DNA from 4 places in the Bacillus hominis genome. Region 2 is predicted to be linked to each of the others. Evidence: predicted binding sites of a transcription regulator. Region 2 holds the regulator's gene; each other region holds the start of a gene.
What was found. Region 2 encodes Rex, which represses fermentation and respiration genes when NADH is low (regulators of the CRP and FNR family bind a similar motif). Its sites were predicted from a motif close to TTGTGAAATATTTCACAA; they were not measured.
Positions count from the first base shown of each region.

Region 1: the regulator Rex is predicted to act here: its motif matches at 2,521-2,538, upstream of QUF93_RS25760 (L-lactate dehydrogenase).
Region 3: the regulator Rex is predicted to act here: its motif matches at 2,315-2,332, upstream of QUF93_RS26685 (DUF1641 domain-containing protein).
Region 4: the regulator Rex is predicted to act here: its motif matches at 1,737-1,754, upstream of QUF93_RS26380 (L-lactate dehydrogenase).

Region 1 covers NZ_JAUCFS010000005.1:4,463,751-4,469,372, reverse strand. The annotation lists tRNA gene QUF93_RS25875 (tRNA-Val) at 1-51, shown strand, start outside; tRNA gene QUF93_RS25870 (tRNA-Thr) at 57-131, shown strand; tRNA gene QUF93_RS25865 (tRNA-His) at 141-216, shown strand; tRNA gene QUF93_RS25860 (tRNA-Leu) at 240-320, shown strand; tRNA gene QUF93_RS25855 (tRNA-Gly) at 350-424, shown strand; tRNA gene QUF93_RS25850 (tRNA-Leu) at 441-528, shown strand; tRNA gene QUF93_RS25845 (tRNA-Arg) at 532-605, shown strand; tRNA gene QUF93_RS25840 (tRNA-Pro) at 616-688, shown strand; tRNA gene QUF93_RS25835 (tRNA-Ala) at 702-774, shown strand; tRNA gene QUF93_RS25830 (tRNA-Met) at 794-869, shown strand; tRNA gene QUF93_RS25825 (tRNA-Ile) at 873-949, shown strand; tRNA gene QUF93_RS25820 (tRNA-Ser) at 967-1,058, shown strand; tRNA gene QUF93_RS25815 (tRNA-Met) at 1,085-1,161, shown strand; tRNA gene QUF93_RS25810 (tRNA-Asp) at 1,165-1,240, shown strand; tRNA gene QUF93_RS25805 (tRNA-Phe) at 1,253-1,328, shown strand; tRNA gene QUF93_RS25800 (tRNA-Thr) at 1,343-1,418, shown strand; tRNA gene QUF93_RS25795 (tRNA-Lys) at 1,429-1,504, shown strand; tRNA gene QUF93_RS25790 (tRNA-Gly) at 1,518-1,588, shown strand; tRNA gene QUF93_RS25785 (tRNA-Ile) at 1,599-1,675, shown strand; tRNA gene QUF93_RS25780 (tRNA-Asn) at 1,683-1,757, shown strand; tRNA gene QUF93_RS25775 (tRNA-Ser) at 1,764-1,854, shown strand; tRNA gene QUF93_RS25770 (tRNA-Glu) at 1,861-1,932, shown strand; gene QUF93_RS25765 (RNA polymerase sigma factor) at 2,067-2,435, shown strand; gene QUF93_RS25760 (L-lactate dehydrogenase) at 2,655-3,599, shown strand; gene glgB (1,4-alpha-glucan branching protein GlgB) at 4,271-5,622, shown strand, end outside.
Region 2 covers NZ_JAUCFS010000005.1:257,416-263,037, reverse strand. The annotation lists gene groL (chaperonin GroEL) at 1-915, opposite strand, end outside; gene groES (co-chaperone GroES) at 952-1,236, opposite strand; gene QUF93_RS03905 (CPBP family intramembrane glutamic endopeptidase) at 1,639-2,388, shown strand; gene QUF93_RS03900 (YdiK family protein) at 2,385-2,576, shown strand; gene QUF93_RS03895 (redox-sensing transcriptional repressor Rex) at 2,606-3,235, opposite strand; gene QUF93_RS03890 (ABC-F family ATP-binding cassette domain-containing protein) at 3,423-5,357, shown strand.
Region 3 covers NZ_JAUCFS010000005.1:4,611,881-4,617,502, forward strand. The annotation lists gene QUF93_RS26670 (glyoxal/methylglyoxal reductase) at 1-50, opposite strand, end outside; gene QUF93_RS26675 (MFS transporter) at 67-1,230, opposite strand; gene QUF93_RS26680 (winged helix-turn-helix transcriptional regulator) at 1,624-1,971, shown strand; gene QUF93_RS26685 (DUF1641 domain-containing protein) at 2,405-2,845, shown strand; gene QUF93_RS26690 (NAD(P)/FAD-dependent oxidoreductase) at 2,890-4,068, shown strand; gene tyrS (tyrosine--tRNA ligase) at 4,418-5,622, opposite strand, start outside.
Region 4 covers NZ_JAUCFS010000005.1:4,553,412-4,559,033, reverse strand. The annotation lists gene QUF93_RS26395 (TetR/AcrR family transcriptional regulator) at 1-272, shown strand, start outside; gene QUF93_RS26390 (hypothetical protein) at 1,064-1,249, shown strand; gene QUF93_RS26385 (spore coat protein) at 1,263-1,511, shown strand; gene QUF93_RS26380 (L-lactate dehydrogenase) at 1,846-2,796, shown strand; gene QUF93_RS26375 (PTS sugar transporter subunit IIC) at 2,819-3,832, shown strand; gene QUF93_RS26370 (phosphatase PAP2 family protein) at 4,047-4,700, opposite strand; gene QUF93_RS26365 (hypothetical protein) at 4,845-5,375, shown strand.

The DNA.
Region 1 (5,622 bases), 4.2 Mb from region 2:
ACCTGCCTTACAAGCAGGGGGTCGGCGGTTCGATCCCGTCATCCTCCACCATTCTAGCCGACTTAGCTCAATTGGTAGAGCAACTGACTTGTAATCAGTAGGTTGGGGTTCAAGTCCTCTAGTCGGCACCAGCAACTATGGCGGTTGTGGCGAAGTGGTTAACGCACCGGATTGTGGCTCCGGCATTCGTGGGTTCGATTCCCATCAGTCGCCCCATTTTTCTTTTAAAATTATAATATGCGGGTGTGGCGGAATTGGCAGACGCACCAGACTTAGGATCTGGCGCCTTTGGCGTGGGGGTTCGACTCCCTTCACCCGCACTTTTAATAAAATAACTCATACATGTCTTGCGGAAGTAGTTCAGTGGTAGAATACAACCTTGCCAAGGTTGGGGTCGCGAGTTCGAATCCCGTCTTCCGCTCCAATTTTCAATATGATATGCCGGGGTGGCGGAACAGGCAGACGCACAGGACTTAAAATCCTGCGGTGGGTGACCACCGTGCGGGTTCGACCCCGCCCTCGGCACCATATGCGCCCGTAGCTCAATTGGATAGAGCGTTTGACTACGGATCGAGAGGTTAGGGGTTCGACTCCTCTCGGGCGCGTTTTTATTAACGGGAAGTGGCTCAGCTTGGTAGAGCACCTGGTTTGGGACCAGGGGTCGCAGGTTCAAATCCTGTCTTCCCGATATTTCAAAACATGGGGCCTTAGCTCAGCTGGGAGAGCGCCTGCCTTGCACGCAGGAGGTCAGCGGTTCGATCCCGCTAGGCTCCACTTATTGAATATCACTTATGGCGGTGTAGCTCAGCTGGCTAGAGCGTACGGTTCATACCCGTGAGGTCGGGGGTTCGATCCCTCCGCCGCTACCATAAGGACCTTTAGCTCAGCTGGTTAGAGCAGACGGCTCATAACCGTCCGGTCGTAGGTTCGAGTCCTACAAGGTCCACCACTCAAAGTTCATATCTCGGAGGTATACCCAAGTTCGGCTGAAGGGATCGGTCTTGAAAACCGACAGGCGGCGAGAGTCGCGCGGGGTTCGAATCCCTCTACCTCCTCCATTTTTTTAAATTAAATATTATATCATCGCGGGGTGGAGCAGTACGGTAGCTCGTCGGGCTCATAACCCGAAGGTCGCAGGTTCAAATCCTGTCCCCGCAACCAAATGGTCCCGTGGTGTAGTGGTTAACATGCCTGCCTGTCACGCAGGAGATCGCCGGTTCGACCCCGGTCGGGACCGCCATTTTTACATAAAGGCTCGGTAGCTCAGTCGGTAGAGCAGAGGACTGAAAATCCTCGTGTCGGCGGTTCGATTCCGTCCCGAGCCACCATTTTGAAATCGCAAGCCGGCTTAGCTCAATTGGTAGAGCAACTGACTTGTAATCAGTAGGTTGGGGGTTCAAGTCCTCTAGCCGGCACCACTTTCAAAATGAGCCATTAGCTCAGTTGGTAGAGCATCTGACTTTTAATCAGAGGGTCGAAGGTTCGAATCCTTCATGGCTCACCATTTTCAATTTAATGCGGGTGTAGTTTAGTGGTAAAACAAGAGCCTTCCAAGCTCTGGTCGAGAGTTCGATTCTCTTCACCCGCTTATCTATTATGGGCCTATAGCTCAGCTGGTTAGAGCGCACGCCTGATAAGCGTGAGGTCGATGGTTCGAGTCCATTTAGGCCCACCATAATTATTCCGCAGTAGCTCAGTGGTAGAGCTATCGGCTGTTAACCGATCGGTCGTAGGTTCGAGTCCTACCTGCGGAGCCATATTATAGAGAAGTACCCAAGTGGCTCAAGGGGCTCCCCTGCTAAGGGAGTAGATCGCGAACGCGGTGCGAGGGTTCGAATCCCTTCTTCTCTGCCAGATTTTGGCCCGTTGGTCAAGTGGTTAAGACACCGCCCTTTCACGGCGGTAACACGGGTTCGAATCCCGTACGGGTCATACTAAAAGAGATAGCATAATCTGCTATCTCTTTTTTGTTGTGTAAAAGCGGACTTTGGATAGTCCGCTTTTTTTATGAAATGTTGTATACTTTTTTCTATTTCAAACGTCTAACTAATAGAAAGGAGAGGGCGATGGAGTATGAAAAGATTATTGTAGAAACATCTAAAAGTATTTATAGGTATTTACTTAAAATTGGAGTAACACCAGTAGAAGCAGAGGATATCATTCAAGACACGGTACATAAAGCATTATTATCTATACCAAATATGAAAATTACTTATATAAAAACATGGTTATTTCAAGTTGCGATTAATAGGCATCGTGATCTAGCTAGAAGGCAAAAGCATATTGAAGAAATCCCGATTGAATCTATTCAACTTATTGGGACGAAGGGACTAGACGAATCACTGTTAAGAAAAGAGCTTCAAGTAGAAATACAAAGCATACTTGGAAAGATGAATCCGGTATACAAACATAAGAAAAACCCTTTCACAATCTAAACAAAACACTTAAATTGAGATTGATTCCACACCTACCACGATAACTTTACACTCTATGTGAAAAAGTTCACAAATAGGTCATAATTTGTGAAGTAATTCACAATAATCCGTGCTACAATATGAATGTAAAGAAGTTAAACAACATTAAATTAGTATTTTAATTAATTACTTAAACAATAATAAATAATATATGTAAAACAATTGAGAGGGGAAATTAAAATGAAAAAAGGTATCAATCGTGTAGTATTAGTAGGAACAGGAGCTGTAGGTTGTAGTTATGCTTACTCAATGATCAACCAAGGTGTAGCTGAAGAATTCGTACTTGTAGATGTAAATGAAGCAAAAGCAGAAGGGGAAGCAATGGACTTAAGCCATGCGGTACCATTCTCTCCAGCACCAACAAAAGTTTGGAGCGGTAGCTATGCAGATTGTAAAGATGCAGATTTAGTAGTTATCACTGCTGGATTACCACAAAAGCCAGGTGAAACTCGTTTAGACTTAGTTGAGAAAAATACAAAGATCTTTAAACAAATCGTTCGCGGTATTATGGATAGCGGATTCGATGGAATCTTCTTAATCGCAACAAACCCAGTTGATATTTTAACTTACGTAACTTGGAAAGAATCTGGCTTACCAAAAGAGCGCGTAATTGGTTCTGGTACAACTTTAGACTCTGCTCGTTTCCGTTACATGTTAGGTGACTACTTAGATGTAGATCCACGTAACGTTCATGCTTACATCGTTGGTGAACACGGTGATACTGAACTTCCAGTATGGAGCCACGCTACTGTAGGTGTACAAAAACTAGAAACAATCTTAGCGAACAACGAACAGTATAACCAAGAAGATTTAGATAAAATCTTTGAAAATGTACGCGATGCAGCTTATCACATCATCGAGCGTAAAGGCGCAACTTACTACGGAATCGGTATGTCACTACTTCGTGTAACTAAAGCGATCTTAAGCAACGAGAACAGCGTATTAACTGTATCTGCATACCTTGAAGGTCAATATGGTGAGAAAGATGCTTACGTAGGTGTTCCAGCTGTTATTAACCGCGAAGGTGTACGTGAAATAGTAGAACTTGAATTAAACGAAGAAGAAAAAGCGAAATTCGCTCATTCTGTAAAAGTGTTAAAAGAAACAATGGCACCAGTACTATAATAATTGCTAAATAATTCAGAGGCGGGAAACTGCTTCCTACCTCTGAGTTTTTATATAATTTAATATAAATTCCTTTTCCGGTTTCCCTTGTATATCCCCAATATACCCCTTTTGCTGGATAAGGGTCGTTTATAGAAAAAAGCACTCTATTTTTGAATAGAGTGCTTTTATATGTTATTTTTTCGGTGTTAGTCCTAACTTCTTTAAAATATCTGTCAGTGTCCCACTTTTTGATTTTTCTACAGGTGTTTGTGATTTTGTAGCATCTGGTTCTTATGAATTATAGTTGCAAATCTTGGTGTTCTTTATTGAGAATAAATATATACTTATGAATTTTACATTTCAATAAATTTTGTCACAAAAAATGTTGAGAAACATTTTTCTATGACAGATTATTTTGTTTGAATTTCACGTGGAAAATAGTGTGAAAAACAGGGAGAAATCAATAAAGTAAATATTGAGCAACAATGAAAGGTGAAAATAGTAAGGGGAAATGAAGCGTTTGCAATGAATATTCGTCAAAATTCGATATTTTACACAGTAAATTTGAATATTTTAAGCAAAATTAAAGAAAAAAACGTATATTTTTAAAAAAATAACAAGGATATTTCAGTTTTTCGCAGAAATGATAAAGAGTAAAAAATTTCTGTCATCTTAGTGAGGTGAACATATTGGATGTAATAAATTGTGAAGAAGTGAAACGAGATGAGTTTCATACAGAAAAGTACTATGACAGTTATAACATCTTTGGGGCACATATTGTGACGGAAGATGGGATGCGAGGGGTACGATTCACAGTATGGGCTCCTCATGCGAAAGCAATGAGTGTTGTTGGAGATTTTAATGAATGGGATTATGAGCAACATAAGATGCTACAAGTGACAGAAAAGGGGATTTGGTCCTTGTTTGTACCGTATATTGAAGAGAATGAGATATACAAGTATGCGGTTGAAACGATGGATGGTGCCGTTATTTTAAAAGCAGATCCTTACGCAGTATATGCAGAAGTAAGACCAAATACGGCATCTGTAGTTTTTGATATAGAGGGATATGAATGGAATGATAAAAACTGGATTCGTAAGAGAAAGAAAAAATCGATTTATAAAGAAGCGATGACAGTTTATGAATTACATTTCGGTTCTTGGAAAAAGAAAGAAGATGGCGCTCTGTATTCTTACAGAGAAATGGCCGAGGAGCTCATTCCTTATGTGGTGGAACATCAATTTACACATATTGAAATTATGCCGCTTGTTGAGCATCCATATGATCGTTCTTGGGGATATCAAGGAACGGGATATTATGCAGCTACAAGTAGATTCGGCACGCCACATGACTTGATGTATTTTGTCGATGAATGTCATAAATATGGAATCGGTGTCATTTTAGATTGGGTGCCGGGGCATTTTTGTAAAGATGCTCACGGTTTATATTTGTTTGATGGGACACCGACTTATGAATATAAAGATATAGATGTACAAGAAAACCAGGTATGGGGAACTGTTAATTTTGATTTAGGGAAAAGAGAAGTACGTAATTTCTTAATTTCAAATGCGTTATTTTGGATGAGGTATTTCCATATTGATGGTTTCAGGGTAGATGCAGTTGCGAATATGCTGTACTGGAATAAAGAAGGAAAAGAGCAAAGCAATGAACACGCTGTTTCTTTCTTACGAGAGTTAAATGAAGCTGTGTTTGCAGAAGATGAAGAGTTTCTTATGACAGCAGAAGATTCAACAGCTTGGCCACTTGTAACAGCTCCAACATACGAGGGTGGACTTGGGTTCAATTATAAATGGAATATGGGTTGGATGAACGACGTGTTGAAATATATGGAATGTGCACCAGAGTACCGGAAATACATTCATGAGAAAATGACATTCTCTTTACTATATACTCACTCTGAAAACTTTATATTGCCGCTTTCTCATGATGAAGTCGTTCATGGGAAAAAGTCGTTATTAAATAAAATGCCGGGAGATTACTGGGATAAGTTCGCCCAACTTCGTTTATTATATGGATATTT
Region 2 (5,622 bases):
ACGTCCTAATTCTTCAGTGATTACTTCGCCACCAGTTAAGATTGCGATATCTTCTAGCATTGCTTTACGACGGTCACCAAATCCAGGAGCTTTAACAGCTACTACATTGAATGTACCACGAAGTTTGTTCACTACTAATGTAGCTAAAGCTTCGCCTTCTACATCTTCAGCAATGATAAGAAGTGGTTTACCTTGTTGTACCACTTGCTCTAATACTGGTAAGATTTCTTGAATGTTAGAAATCTTTTTGTCAGTAATTAAAATGTATGGGTTATCAAGAACCGCTTCCATTTTGTCAGAATCAGTAATCATGTAAGGAGATGCATATCCACGATCAAATTGCATACCTTCTACTACGTCTAATTCTGTTGTGAATCCTTTAGATTCTTCTAAAGTAATAACGCCGTCGTTACCAACGCGCTCCATTGCTTCAGCGATTAATTGACCTACTTCTTCGTCAGCAGCAGAAATAGCAGCTACTTGTGCGATAGAAGATTTACCTTCGATTGGTTTAGAAATTGTTTTTAATTCTGCAATTGCAGCAATAACAGCTTTTTCGATACCTTTACGAAGACCCATTGGGTTCGCACCAGCTGTTACGTTTTTTAAACCTTCACGAATCATAGCTTGCGCTAATACAGTTGCAGTTGTCGTTCCATCACCAGCTACATCATTTGTTTTGCTAGCAACTTCTGCTACTAATTTCGCACCCATGTTCTCGAATGCATCTTCTAATTCGATTTCTTTTGCGATTGTTACACCGTCATTTGTAATAAGTGGTGAACCGAATTTTTTCTCAAGTACAACGTTACGACCTTTTGGTCCAAGCGTTACTTTTACTGCGTTTGCAAGAGTGTCGACACCGCGAAGCATCGAACGACGTGCTTCTTCACTAAATTTAATATCTTTTGCCATAATAATTGACCCCCTTGAATTTTTAAATGTATATAATTAACCGATAATTGCTAAAATGTCACTTTCACGTAAAATCAAGTAGTCTGTACCTTCGTATTTCACTTCAGTACCTGCATATTTTGAGAAGATGATAAGATCACCTGCTGCTACCTCTAAAGCAACACGCTCACCATTTTCAAGCACTCGACCAGTACCTACTGCAATAACTTTACCCTCTTGTGGTTTTTCTTTTGCAGTGTCTGGTAATACAATACCACTTGCTGTTTTTTCTTCTGCTTGAACAAGTTCAATTACAACGCGATCACCTAATGGCTTTAGCATGAACAATAACCTCCTCATTTTGTTATGTAAATTTTATTTATTAGCACTCAAGTCACACGAGTGCTAACACACTTCTAATAATAAATAATCTCAATTTCTTTTGCAAGTAAAAAAATCATAATTTTTTCGCAAATTACTTTATACACTTTCCTATATAGCATTACTTCTTCTACTGCCTTTACTATATGAATCGTTGTTCCCACTTCTTGTATGTTACAATATGAAAGACACCCTAAGTTGTTTTCGCTAAACGCACAACTTTTTCCTGTCTCCTATTTTATTTTCAAATACTTATTTACAAAAAAAATATAATTCAAATGAAAGTTTATATCGTAGGTAGCATATTTACATGTTATCCTACCTTATCTCATACACTAGCGTTAGAAAGGATGGTTAAACCATTTGAAAAAACAATATTGGTGGATTATCGTTACATACATTTTAATGCAGTTATCAGGCATTGCCGGGTTACCGCTTCTCCTGAAAACTGGACTATACGATAATAGGGGATTTACTAGAGAGGAAAAGATTCAGCTCATAACTGGTCATTGGGCTATCATTAGCTTTTTCATTGCATTATGCGTTGTACTTTGGTTACTCAGAACAGACATTCGCGACAGGCATTTAGATAAAATGCGCTCTACTGTTCCAGCTACAATTGGATGGATTTTTATTGGTTTCTTCTTAGCACTGTTCTCACAAAGCATTGCCGGTATGATCGAAATGCGTTTATTAGGGATTACGCCGGGATCTGAAAATACAGCAAGGCTTATGGACATCGCAAGAACGACACCTTGGTTCCTTATCGTCATATCTATAATAGGACCTATTTTAGAAGAAATCGTATTTAGAAAAATTTTATTCGGTACACTTTATAAGAAGTTCAACTTCTTTATTGCCGCTATCATTAGTTCACTTGTATTCGCGGCGATTCATTTTGATTTTACTCACTTATTGGTATACACTTCTATGGGGCTCGTATTCGCCTTTTTATATGTAAAAACGAAACGTATTATCGTTCCAATTGCAGCTCATGTTGCAATGAATACATTAGTTGCAGTCGCTCAAGTTGTAGTAAGTAACGAGCAAATTCAAGAAATGATTAAAGAAGCTGAAAAAATGCAAGGCTTTATCGGAGGATTTTTAGTATGAGAAACTCACCATTGTTCATGGCTGCATTGTACTTTCTTCTTGGATGTATCTTTACACGCTTCGCCATTACGAACGTAACAGATACAATTTGGAATATGTGGACAATACTATTTGCAGTTATGGCAACAATTGATTTTAATTTGGCACTTCGCCTTATCTTAGTCAAATTCACAAAGAAAAAACAATAATAAAACGCAGAGGTCATCTCCTCTGCGTTTTATTGTGGATAATTCTTCAAAAAGTAAACAAGCGTTTGTAACTCTACAGCTAAATCAATATGATGAATTCTTATATTCTCTGACACATTTAAGCGTGCTGGTGTGAAATTTAAAATACCATGTACGTCCGTTTCTGCCAATCTATCTGCCACAGATTGCGCTACTGTAGCGGGTACCGTTAATATTGCCACTTGTATATCAGTTGATAAACGTTCTTCTAATTCATCCAAATGATATACAGGAATTCCCCCGATTTCTGTTCCAACTTTCTCTTCACTAACATCAAACGCCATTTCAATTTTTGTATTATTGTTTTTCGTGAAATTATAATGTAAGAAAGCGGTCCCTAAATTACCTACTCCAATAAGTGCTACACGTGTTATATCATCTTGGTCGAGTGTTTCACGGAAAAATGATAATAAATAATTTACGTTATATCCATATCCTTTTTTTCCTAACGCTCCAAAGTATGAAAAATCTCTTCGAATAGTTGCGGAATCAACCTTTACCGCTTCACTCAATTCGGCTGATGAAACACGTTGCTTACCAGAAAGAGATAAATTTTGGATAAATCGATAGTATAGAGGCAATCGTTTGGCAGTGGCCTGTGGAATTTTTTGCTGATCCATATAACCTCTCCTCTCTTCCTATCTTTATTCACATACTTGAATCAAATACAGAAGTTTAGTACTCATGAATTTCTTTGTATAATAAAGAGAAGAAGTATTCTCTCTTTATTTTAAACTATACACTATTTTTAGTATGATTGAGAAATATAAACATGGCAAAGTTAAGAAATTATTTGAGGTGAAAACATTGATATTATTACAAGTGAATGGGCTTTCGAAATTATACGGTGCAGAAACGATTCTTGCAAACATAAAATTGGAAGTACAAACGAAAGATCGTATCGCATTAGTCGGACGAAATGGAGCCGGAAAATCTACATTATTAAAAATAATAGCTGGCGAGTTATCTCATGATGGTGGTGAAATTATAAAACCGAAAGATGTCTCAATGGGGTATTTAGCTCAAAATACCGGATTAGAAACGTCTTTAACAATTTGGGATGAAATGTTAACCGTCTTTACACACTTACAGCAGATGGAGACAAAACTTCGAAGGCTAGAGCAAGAGATGGGAAAAGAAGAAAACTTTTCAAATGCGGCTATATACGAGAAATTATTAGCTGATTATGACCAATTACAATTAGATTATAAAGATCAAGGCGGCTATCAGTATGAAGCGGATATACGCTCGATTTTAAGCGGTCTTGGCTTCCCAGTTGAAACGCATCAGACGACAATTTCTACATTAAGTGGTGGACAAAAGACTCGATTAGCTCTTGGGAAATTATTATTAACTAGACCAGACTTACTTATTTTAGACGAGCCTACAAACCATTTAGACATCGAAACATTAACGTGGCTTGAGCAATACTTACAAGGTTATCCTGGCGCAATTTTAATCGTTTCTCATGACCGTTATTTCTTAGATAAGCTTGTTACACAAGTATATGAAATTTCGAATAAAGAAAGCAGACGATTTGTTGGTAACTACAGTAAATATTTAGACTTAAACTCAGCTCTATACGAGCAAGAGATGAAGCGTTATGAAAAACAACAAGATGAAATTGCTAAACTAGAAGACTTTGTACAAAAAAATATAGCTCGCGCATCTACGACAAAACGTGCTCAAAGTCGCCGGAAACAATTAGACAGAATGGAATTATTAACTAGACCATTAGGTGATTCCAAATCAGCTTCCTTCCACTTCGATATTGAAAAACAAAGTGGAAATGATGTTTTACAAGTGAAAGATGCAACTATTGGCTATTACCAGGAACCGATTATTGAACATGTAAATATGCGCTTAACTCGCGGTGACAGTGTTGCCTTAGTTGGACCGAACGGAATTGGGAAATCTACATTATTAAAATCCATTGTGAATAAGTTACAGCTATTACATGGAGACGTTGCTTTCGGATCAAATGTATCCGTTGGTTATTATGATCAAGAACAAGCCAACTTAACATCTTCGAAGCGAGTTTTAAATGAACTATGGGATGAATATCCCTTGCAACCTGAAAAAGAAATTCGCACTATACTGGGCAACTTTTTATTCACAGGGGATGATGTATTAAAACCAGTATCTTCTCTTAGTGGTGGACAAAAGGCTCGACTAGCTCTTGCAAAACTTATGATGCAAAAATCCAATTTATTAATTCTCGATGAGCCAACGAACCATCTTGATTTAAATAGTAAAGAGATTTTGGAGAATGCTTTAATTGATTACCCAGGTACTCTTCTATTCGTCTCTCATGACCGCTACTTTATTAATCGCGTAACGACAACCGTTGTTGAGTTATCAACTGAAGGTGCACAAGAATATTTAGGTGATTACGATTATTACGTTGAAAAGAAAAATGAAATGATTGAACGTGCAGAATTTGAACAACAAGAACAGCAAGAAAATCAGGCACCTGTTCAAAAAACTGTAGCTCAAGAAAAATTAAATTATCTCGAAGAAAAAGAACGTAAACAGTTAGAGCGTCAACGCACTCGAAAAATTGAGGAGCTAGAACAAAACATCGTAGAATTTGAAGAAGAAATCGCTACATTAGAAGATCAGCTTTGCTTACCAGAAATATATGCAGATTATGAAAAGGCTAGTGAAATTACAACTAAAAAACAAACACTGCAAGAACAGCTTGAAGCTTGTATGGCAGAATGGGAAGAACTGCATATATAAGAGAATTTAAAAAAGGAGGATGTCTCATAAGTCGGGCTTTTTGACGAGATGACCTCCTTTTTATTTTCTATTTTGGAATCAATACCATAGTAAATGAAATTATATAAACGATTCGACAAGAAATATCGATTTACCGACAAGGATTGACAATATTAGCACCTTGTATAATAAGAGACCGATGTTTCAAAATATTTTTTGGACATCTCCTTGTTTTTTATTTCCCAAAAAAGAATTTCTTCAAAGGTCAGACTTCATCTGCATTATC
Region 3 (5,622 bases), 4.4 Mb from region 2:
GGCATTTCTACACCGTTATGCAATGTTGTTGTACTTTGTAAATGTTTCATTTTATTTTCTCTCCTTTTATTTTGCTTGATCTCTTTTTTCTAATGCCGTACTCCAAGCTGTTAAAATAACAGCACCTACTACCATAATGCCGCCTACCCAAGCTGTATGAAGTAACCCTAACGAGTTCGTTACAATACCGCCTAAATAAGCACCGAGAGCAATTCCTGCGTTAAACGCTGCAATATTAATTGCCGATGCAATATCAACTGCACTCGGAACAAAGCGCTCAGCCAATATAACTACATATACTTGTAACCCTGGGACATTCATAAATGCAAATAGTCCCATAAAAATAATCGTAATCAGCCCTGCTACTTTAAATGGTGCTGTAAATGTTAGCACGAATAATACAATTGCTTGAATGAAAAACATATAAAATAATGCTCGAATTGGATTATGATTTGATAGCTTCCCGCCAATCATATTGCCAATCGCAATTGCAACCCCATACACTAACAAAATGATTGTAACGGTACTCGATTTAAATCCTGTTACTTCTTGTAATAGCGGAGATAAATACGTAAATGTTACGAATGTTCCCCCGTATCCTAATGCAGTAATGATGAAAACAAGTAATAATCGCCCATTCGTAATAAGTTTGAATTGATCACGAAATGATACTCGCGCCCCCTTTTTTAAATTAGACGGAATTAGCATACTGTTTGAGATTAAGGCAACAATTCCAATTACTACAATTACCATAAATGATGCTCTCCAGCCAAACTGTTGCCCAATAAATGTTCCAATTGGTACACCTGTAATGGTCGCAACGGTTAAACCAGTAAACATAAAAGCAATCGCGCTAGCACGTTTATTCTCTGGTACGAGTGCAGCTGCAATTGTGGATCCGATTGACATAAAAACGCCGTGTGCAAACGCAGATACAACCCTCGCGATAAGTAAAACAGTGAAACTTGTTGCCACAGCTGCAATTCCATTACCGATAATGAAAATAATCATAATCCACATTAATAACGTCTTTCGCGACATACTAGCTGTTAACGACGTTAACACTGGGGCACCAAACGCTACCCCTAACGCATATAAAGAAACGGTTAAACCCGCTGTTGTAACAGAAACATGTAAATCTTCCGAAATAGATGGTAATAAACCGACACTAATAAATTCGGTCGTTCCTATTCCGAATGCACTAATCGCTAGTGCTAATAAAGCAAACATACTTCTTCGATTCGTTTGAACAGCCGAAGAAGATACTGTATATGAATTCAATTGAATTCCTCCTTATTACAAGAAATCCAATCATAATAGTATGATAAAAAGGCCTTTTTATCTTCTAAAAAATATATTTAATCTCTACAAATGCTATTATGAATGGTTTCATTCCTTTTTGAAAGAACGCACTTTCAAGTACGATAGGCACTAAAAAGTAACATAGGTACTTTTTAGTGCCGTACTACTCATTTGCCTCTTACGTATGCTATTATGAAACATATTCAACACGATAAAAAGTACGTACTTTAAAGTGCTATAGGTACTAAAAAGTAACATTTACATCATTTAGCTTCTTTCGTTGAAAAATTGAAAGCCATATTCATCAGAGGAGATTTTTATATGAAGAAATACAACATTCCTGTAGAGGCAACTTTAGAGGTCATCGGCGGAAAATGGAAAGTCGTCATTCTTTGCCATTTACAAAAAGGCACAAAAAGAACGAGTGAACTAAAACGTTTAATGCCTGGTATTACACAAAAGATGTTAACACAGCAATTACGTGAATTAGAAGAGGATGGGGTTATTCAAAGAAAGGTATACAATCAAGTACCACCAAAAGTAGAATATTCCCTTACTGACTACGGATGGTCTTTAGAGTCCATTCTCGATTCTCTTTGTACTTGGGGCGAATGCCATCTTGAAAAAGGCGGTAACACATCGATGCTAATTACAGAGGACGAACAATAAAAAAAGGAAAAAATGAACATAAATTTGTCCATTTTTTCCTTTTTTTATTTATATATATGTACATTTTTAAGATAGCTAAAATATTTTATGCGCTTTCACGCCTTGTCAGTACTAGGTTACAGACTCAATATCAAATAATTAGGAATCATTTTTATGTTAACATACGTGTATATAGTATATAATAAAGGATATATATTATATACACTTTCCGATAAGGGAACTTTCCATTATGCGGACAAGCCATGTATCGGACAGTTCATAAATAATAGGTAAGACGTTATGGTTTTAGATTTATGATTTCAGCTTACTTGCTGTCATAAATTTAAAGGCATTTTATTGTGTTTTGTGAAACTTTGTATAAACTTTCGTAAAACACGGTTACTATCTTACTTATCAAAAATAAGAGTATTGCTATCGTAAAGGAGAATTGGAGATGCCAGAAACTATGACTCAAACAAAGCCAGAACAAGAAACTGTACAAATTTCTGCTAGCCAAGGACAACTTGATGTACTTGATCAGTTGTTAAAACCTGAGGTACAAGAATCATTAACTACACTAGTGGAACAGCTTCCAAAATTAACTGAGCTTGTTAACATTTTAACTAAGTCTTATGACTTCGCTCAAACTGTTGCTACTGATGAAGTATTAAAAAACGACACTGTTAGCGCAATTACAGAGCTTGTAGAACCTGTAAAAGATACAGTGAAAAGCATGGCTGCAACTGCTATCGAAGCGAAAGATCGTGCTGATGAAAGCAACGAAGTTATCGGCCTATTTGGTCTATTAAAATTATTAAAAGACCCACAAGCACAAAAAATGTTCCGCTTTGTAAATGCTTATCTTCAAATTAGTGCAGAACGTAATAATAAATAATTTAATTTATAACAACAATTAGTAAAGACGGGGGATATCATACTATGTCAAAACAAATTGTCATCTTAGGCGCTGGTTATGGCGGTCTTCTTGCCGCTTTAAACGTACGTAAATACTACAGCAAATCAGAAGCACAAGTTACAGTGATCAACCAATACCCAACACACCAAATCATCACTGAACTACACCGCCTTGCAGCTGGTAATGTTGCTGAGCAAGCAGTTGCAATGCCACTTACAAAGCTTTTCAAAGGCAAAGACATCGATCTTAAAATTGCAACAGTTGAGTCATTCTCAGTTGATAGCAAAGAAATCAAACTAGCTGGTGGCACTACGCTATCTTACGATGCACTTGTAGTTGCTTTAGGAAGTAAAACTGCTTACTTCGGTATTCCAGGACTAGAAGAAAACAGCATGGTATTAAAATCTGCTGCTGATGCAAACAAAATCTACAAACACGTTGAAGACCGTATTCGTGAATACGCTAAAACGAAAAATGAAGCTGATGCTACAATCGTAATCGGTGGTGGCGGATTAACTGGCGTTGAGCTAGTTGGTGAGCTTGCTGACATTATGCCTAAACTTGCAAAAAGCCACGGCGTAAATCCAAAAGAAGTTAAACTTCTTCTTGTTGAAGCAGGTCCAAAAATCCTTCCAGTATTACCAGACCACTTAATCGAACGTGCAACTGCTAGCTTAGAAGCACGCGGTGTTACATTCTTAACAGGTCTTCCTGTAACAAACGTTGCTGGCAATGAAATCGACTTAAAAGACGGTCAAAAAATCGTTGCTAACACATTCGTTTGGACTGGCGGCGTACAAGGTAACCCATTAATTGGTGAATCAGGTCTTGAAGTAAACCGTGGACGTGCAACTGTTGATGCACACCTACAATCTACTTCTCACAAAGACGTATTCGTTGCTGGAGACAGCGCTGTTGTCTTCGCTCCAGACGGTCGTCCATACCCACCAACTGCACAAATCGCTTGGCAAATGGGTGAGTTAATTGGATACAACTTATACGCAGCACTAGAAGGCAAAGCATTCGAAGAGTTCGCACCTATCAACTCTGGAACACTTGCTAGTCTAGGACGTAAAGATGCTGTTGCTACAATCGGAGCAAGCAATACTCCACTTAAAGGTTTACCAGCATCATTAATGAAAGAAGCAAGTAACGTTCGTTACTTATCACACATTAAAGGTCTATTCAGCTTAGCTTACTAATCTGAATATAAGCCCGAATCATGCCCTGCATGGTTCGGGCTATTTTTATCCCGCTATTTGCGGGCAGTAAAACTCCCACCTCACAATTTCGGCTGGAGCAAAGAAGTTAGATGGGAGGCGGGCTGCCCGTGAACGCCCGATTGGTGTGGGCTAATAATCAGTGGGGATAAACAACCCCCCCACTGATTAAAGTTTCACTTTATCCGTAATTTTCTCTAATTTATTTATTCGGCAGAAGAATAATATAATCCTCTTTAATTATCAAAATATACTGACTTTTTATGTCAGAATTGTGTATATGAAAAGAGCGGAAGTAGCTATCTTCCCTACCTCCACTCTTTCACAAGAACTATTCGCCCAATTCCACTAAGCTGTAGTTCTTCTTCCCTTTACGAATAATAATAAACCTTCCATCAAATGAATTTTCTACAGTAACATCAGTACCTACATCCGTTACTTTTTCACCATTCATAGATATAGCCCCATTATTAATATCTTCACGCGCTTGACGTCTAGAAGGTTCAATTCCTAAATCAACTAACCACTCTACAATGTTTTTCGTCTCTTTTGAAGATTGGAATGTCGGCATCTCTTTAAAGCCTTGTTCAATTTCATCAGCTGTTAAAGATTTAATATCTCCGCTAAATAAAGCTGCTGTAATTTTCACAGCCTGCAAAAATGCCTCTTCTCCATGAACGAATTTCGTCATTTCTTCCGCTAATACTTTTTGCGCTTCACGTTTATGAGGCTCTGTTTCTACCTTCGCTGCCACTTCATCAATTCGCTCTTTCGTTAAGAACGTAAAGTATTTCAAGTATTTAATTACATCACGGTCATCTGTATTCACCCAGAACTGGTAAAATTCAAACGGTGTTGTCTTTTCCGGATCAAGCCAAATAGCACCACCTGCTGATTTACCAAATTTCGTACCATCCGATTTTAATAATAACGGAATTGTTAGCCCGAATACTTTCGCCTCATGACCTTCTAATTTACGAATTAAATCTAAACCACTCGTAATATTTCCCCATTGATCACTACCACCGATTTGTAATTGAACATCTTCTTCTTTGTATAAATGATGGAAGTCCATTGCTTGCAAGATTTGGTACGTGAACTCTGTGAAAGAGATTCCTGTATCTAAACGACTTGCGACAATATCTTTTGCTAACATGCTATTTATGCTAAAGTTTTTTCCGTAATCACGTAAAAACTCGATAATGTTTATTTTATGTGTCCAGTCATAGTTATTTACCATCTTCACTTCGCTATTCCCGCCGAAATCAAATAGCTTTTTCATTTGCGCTGTTAACGCATCTACATTATGCTGGACTACTTCTAAAGTTTGCAATTGGCGCTCTGATTGACGACCACTTGGATCACCAATTGTTCCTGTTGCCCCGCCGATTAAAATAACAGGATGATGACCAGCTAATTGGAATCTCTTCATCATCATAAAAGGAATCAAATGTCCGATATGCATACTATCACCAGTCGGATCCACTCCGCAGTATAGTGAAATCTTTTTCTCTTCTACTAGCTTACGTAAACCTT
Region 4 (5,622 bases), 4.3 Mb from region 2:
AACATCCTGGATTGTATGAAGCAACCTTTTTACGAGATGAAGAAGTAAGAAAAGCAGGGGATGGAATTGTAGAGCTTTGTCTTCGGATTTTACAACAATACGGCTTAGAAGGAGAGAATGCACTTCATGCGACACGCGGATTCAGAAGTATTTGCCATGGATTTGCGTCGATTGAACAGCAGAGGGGATTTGGTTTACCGCTGGATTTAGATACAAGTTTACATTTATTACTGGAAACGTTTATTAAAGGATTACATGTAATGAGAGAATGAATAAGAGGAAACCTTAGAAACGATTCTAAGGTTTTTTAGTGCACATAACTCAAAAAGAAATAAATATTCAATCGTGAATGAGCAAAGAAAGATAAGAGCATTCTATGCGAAATTGAACAGGGCTTGAAAATGAGAAAGAGCCTCTAATGATTTAGAGGCTCTTTCTTGCTAAATAATATTATTTAGCAGGCTTTAGAAATGTATATATTGCTAAAACAAAATTGAAAAACGTAAATACGAAAGGGTCGTGGCTTGACTCAGAATCATAAGCTTCTTGGCTTTTTGTAAGAAAGTCGTGGATTTTCATGAGTATTGCTCCTTTGTTATGTAGAGTTTATAAAAGGGAGTTTTTTCAAACTACCGCTTACTAATAGAGTTGCATTAATAAATAATAAGAAAAATGTAGTGTTCCGATTTTTATAATTGTTAAGTGCTATAAATAGAAAACAAATGAGAAATAACATGTGTAAAGGTATAGAGGTGGATAGTGGTTTTAAAGTTAATACATCAATTAACAAATTTACATATAGGATCGCATAAGCGATGAAGAAGATGACTTTAAACGTTCTTTGCATGGGCACACCTTCTTAATATGCTGTATCTGTGAATTATAAAGTTAAGGATGCATTTTTAATATTTGTATTTTTCTGTAATTATAACATTTTTTTGTCTATATAAATAGATGTTGCTGATTTTAGTATGAAATGAATTTAAGAATGATTTTTAATGAATACGATTTAAAAAGAGCCAAATACTAATGACGAATGAACAAAGAAAGGTAGGAGTATCCTATGCAAAATTTAACAGAGCTTGAAGTAGAAAACTTACGTCATTTAATTGGTGGACACGCAACGATTATTAACAAATTGGACCAGTATGCACAGGCATGTACAGATCCAGAGTTGAAACAAATGCTACAAAAGGATGCACAAGATGCACGAAATACGAAACAGCAATTAATGACGTTCCTAGGATAGGAGGAAGCGAAAGATGAATGAAAAAGATATGGTAAATGATTATTTAGCAGGATTAAATGCAAGTTTAACAAGTTATGCAAATTATATTTCACAGTCTGATAATGAACAGTTACATCAAACGTTAATTCAAATTCGTAATCAAGACGAGGCGCGCCAACGTAATATGTATGAATACGCAAAGCAAAAAAGTTATTATAAGCCAGCAGCACCTGCGAATCCGATGATTGTAGAGCAATTAAAAAGTCAATTAAGTGCGGAATAGCGTGCTGAAAAAACGAGCGAATGAAGTCGCTCGTTTTTTTGTTTTGTCTCGCTATTTGCCGGGTAGCCCGATTGGTGAAGGCTAATAATCAGTGGGGGATGAACAAAACCCCCCACTGATTAAAGTTTCACTTTATATATGTCAATAAATATATAATAAATATTTTTCCAGTTGTAACAAATATGACGAAAATTGAATATGACAATTCACAAAAAGGACAAAAGTTTGTTCAATTTTTCACAAAGTATCCATGGTTTCTATTGTGGAAATCTCTATAATTAGGAGTGTAAAGAGCAAAAGAAATAGATTACATAATCAATTAGGAGAGATTGCCATGAGAAGAAATACAAGAAAAATTGCAATTATTGGTACTGGATTAGTTGGATCAAGTTGTGCGTATTCCATTGTAAATCAAGGCATTTGCGAAGAACTATTGTTAATTGATATAAATTATGAACGTGCAGTTGGAGAAGCGATGGATTTATCGCACTGCATTAACTTTACAAATACAAGAACAAAAGTATATGCAGGAAACTATGAAGACTGCAAAGATATGGATATTGTCATTATTACAGCAGGACCAGCACCGAAGCCTGGACAAAGTCGTTTAGATACTTTAGGAGCAAGTGCAAAAATTATGGAAAGCATTGTTAGCGGCGTAATGGAAAGTGGATTTGACGGTATTTTCTTAATCGCATCGAACCCAGTTGACATTATTACATATCAAGTTTGGAAATTATCTGGTTTACCAAGAAATCGTGTACTTGGTACTGGTACATCACTAGATTCTTCTCGTTTAAGAACGATTTTATCTGAGATGTTAGAGGTAGATCCTCGCAGTATTCATGGATATTCTTTAGGAGAACATGGTGATTCTCAAATGGTTGCTTGGTCTCACGTAACGGTTGGCGGAAAGCCAATTCTACAAATTTTAGAGGAACAAAAAGAACGATTAGGTGAAATAGATTTAGATGAAATTGTTGAGAAGACTGCAAAAGCTGGATGGGAAATTTATAAGCGTAAAGGAACTACTTATTATGGAATTGGAAACTCTCTGGCATATATTGCTCGCTCAATTTTCAATGATGATCACCGTGTTATCGCTGTTTCATCCATTTTAGATGGTGAGTATGGCGAATACGATATTTGTACAGGAGTACCAGCAATTATTACTAGAGACGGTGTAAGAGAAGTTGTAGAACTAAACTTATCAGAAGATGAAGAAAGCCGCTTTGCAAAATCAAACGATGTTTTACGCGATTATATGAAAACAATTGGTTACTAAATTATAGGAGAAGGTGAAACAAATGAAGGAATATATAATGTCTCGTGTGTTTAAAGCTTCTGCCGGAATCGCACAGGGTATTTTCGTATCCCTTGGAATTGGTTTACTAATCGAAAATATAGGAAGAATTGTTGATATCCCATTACTTATTACAATCGGAGTTGTTGCAAAATCACTTATGGCACCAGCGATTGGAGCCGGAATTGCTTTTATGCTCGGTGCAAACGGACTCGTAATTTTCTCAGCGATGGTAGCCGGAGCAATTGGAGCTGGTTCAATTTCAATTACTGAAGCTGGTCTCATCATTAAAACAGGTGAACCAATCGGTGCATTATTAACAGCGACTTTAGCAGTTTATATTGGTAAACGATTAAGTGGAAAAACTGCTTTAGATATGATGCTCGTTCCATTTGCAGCAATACTCGGTTCTGGTTTAGTCGGTATTTGGTTAGCTCAAAATATTAGCCCAGTTTTAAATACAGTTGGAGCATTCATTAAAGATAGTTCAGCTGGTAGCCCATTTATCGCTTCTGTCGTGATTGCTGTAGTTTGGGGACTATTACTTATCTCTCCAGCTTCATCAGCTGCTTTAGCGATAGCACTTAGCTTAGATGGTGTTGCGGGAGGTGCAGCACTTGCAGGATGTGTTGCTCAATTTATCGGATTCTCTGTTATTTCAGCGAAAGAAAATAATTTAGGCGGCATATTAGCTCAGGCACTTTGTACTCCAAAAGTACAGTTGCCGAACATTACTAAAAATCCAATGATTCTCGTCCCAACTGTCGTCGCCAGTGCTATAGTCGGTCCAGTATCAGCATTAATTTTCCAGCTAGAAGCAGGGAAAGAAATTGCAGGTCTTGGATTAAGCTCTCTTATCGCACCAATTAATTTAATTTCCAGCCAAGGGTGGGAGGTTGTCCCAGCGATGATAATCACTTATATCATCATCCCAGTAGCTGTTTCTTATATACTTTACATTGCTCTAAAAAAATCAGGTCGTATTCATTCTGGTGATATGACTGTACCGCAATCTTAATTTGAAAATCTCCTTAATAATAGATAAAAGCAGACTGAAGAAGCCACAGTCTGCTTTTTTGTTACGTTACATTTTATCCCGCTATTTGCCGGCAGTAAAACTCCCACCTCAAAATTCGGCTGGAGCAAAGAAGCGAGGTTGGAGATCAACTGCCCGTAAATGCCCGATTGGTGAAGGCTAATAATCAGTGGGGGATGAACAACTCCCCCACTGATTAAAGTTTCACTTTATGATTTTGTTTTACTGGAACACGTACGGTTTCTTTTGCTAATAACAGCTGAACGCCGAAGTATAATACGCTTGCAAGCGTCATTCCAGAAACGGCATCTACAAAAGCATGTTGCTTTGTAAATAGCGTTGATAAAATAATAAGCGTACCGAAGAAAGTAAGGATGTAATATTCAAAAGCATGCTGTTCTCTACGCTTAAAGGCAGCGAGCATAATTACAAATGTTGTAAGGACATGAATGCTCGGGAAACAGTTTACTGGTTGATCAATACTATAAATATAGCGGACTAGTTCGGAAAATACGTCTGTTCCAACGACTGTTGGACGTGGTACAGTTGTCTGCCAAAAATAATAAATAGAAAAACAAGCAAGTTTTCCAAGAATTACACTACTTAAAGTGACATAATATTGCTTTCGATCAGCAAAACAGTAATAAATAAGTGCGCCGTATAAGTATGGAAACCAAAGTAAATAAGGAATAATAAATGCTTTCACAAATGGAATCCAATCATCTACTACGGTTGTGACATCTACTGCGTGAACAATAGATTTATTTAATACATCGTAAAGGGGACTCACGAGTACGAGTAGAAGTATATAACTTAACGGAAGAAAAGATGAAAGTTTAAATTTCTTCATGATAAACTCCTATGTTTTAGTAATGTAAGTAAATTCAATTGATTATAATATAGAAACCAAAATTGGGCTATCGATTTTACTTACATTTTCTTGAATTCACCTTACATTTTTGTCACTTGACTTAAAAGAGGGGGAGGGTGCTTAATGAAGCGTTCACTTTATTTCTTAGTTTTTATATTGTTATGCCTAGTGAGTACTGGGTGTGCAAAGAATAATGAGGGAGAGACATTAGAATATAACGGGAGAGCACTCGTCATTGGAGTTGTTGGTGAAAAGCCGAAAGATACATTTAGAAATATAAAGTTTGAAAAAGTGAAGTTAGAAGAGATGCAGGAGAAATCAGCAAAAGTTGATGGTTTTCTAATAATGAAAGAGCACTTTCAAGAAGCTTCAAAAGAGCCGTATAAAGATTTATTTTCATCTTTAAAGAAACCAGTATTTTTTATCGGTTTACAAGATAAATCATATTCGATTTTTATCACAAAAAAAATAGAGTATAAAAGCGCACCAAAAGATATAAATGCTATGTATACGCAAGGTTTTGCGAATATTGGGAGTGGTGAAGGGCAACAGTGGGGAGTTGGTTTATCAAATGGCGGAAATACAGAAGAAAGTATTCATAATATGTATATCGTAGTATTTCAAACAATTGCAGATTATTTGAATAGATCATGAGAAGCCTTTATATAGAAGGCTTTTTATTTTTTTAAATAAACGTTTGTTTAAGGCATATGTTCGGTAGGGAAAATCGATGTTTTCGTAGAGAAACGGAGACAAATAGGGAATTAAATAAACGTTTGTTTAAGGTGTATGTTCGGTAGGAAAGAATCGATGCAGCTCAAGGACTACCATAGAAAACTAGGAAATTAATCAAACGTTTGTTTAAGAAGTATGTTCGGTAGAAAAGAATTGATGCAGCTCA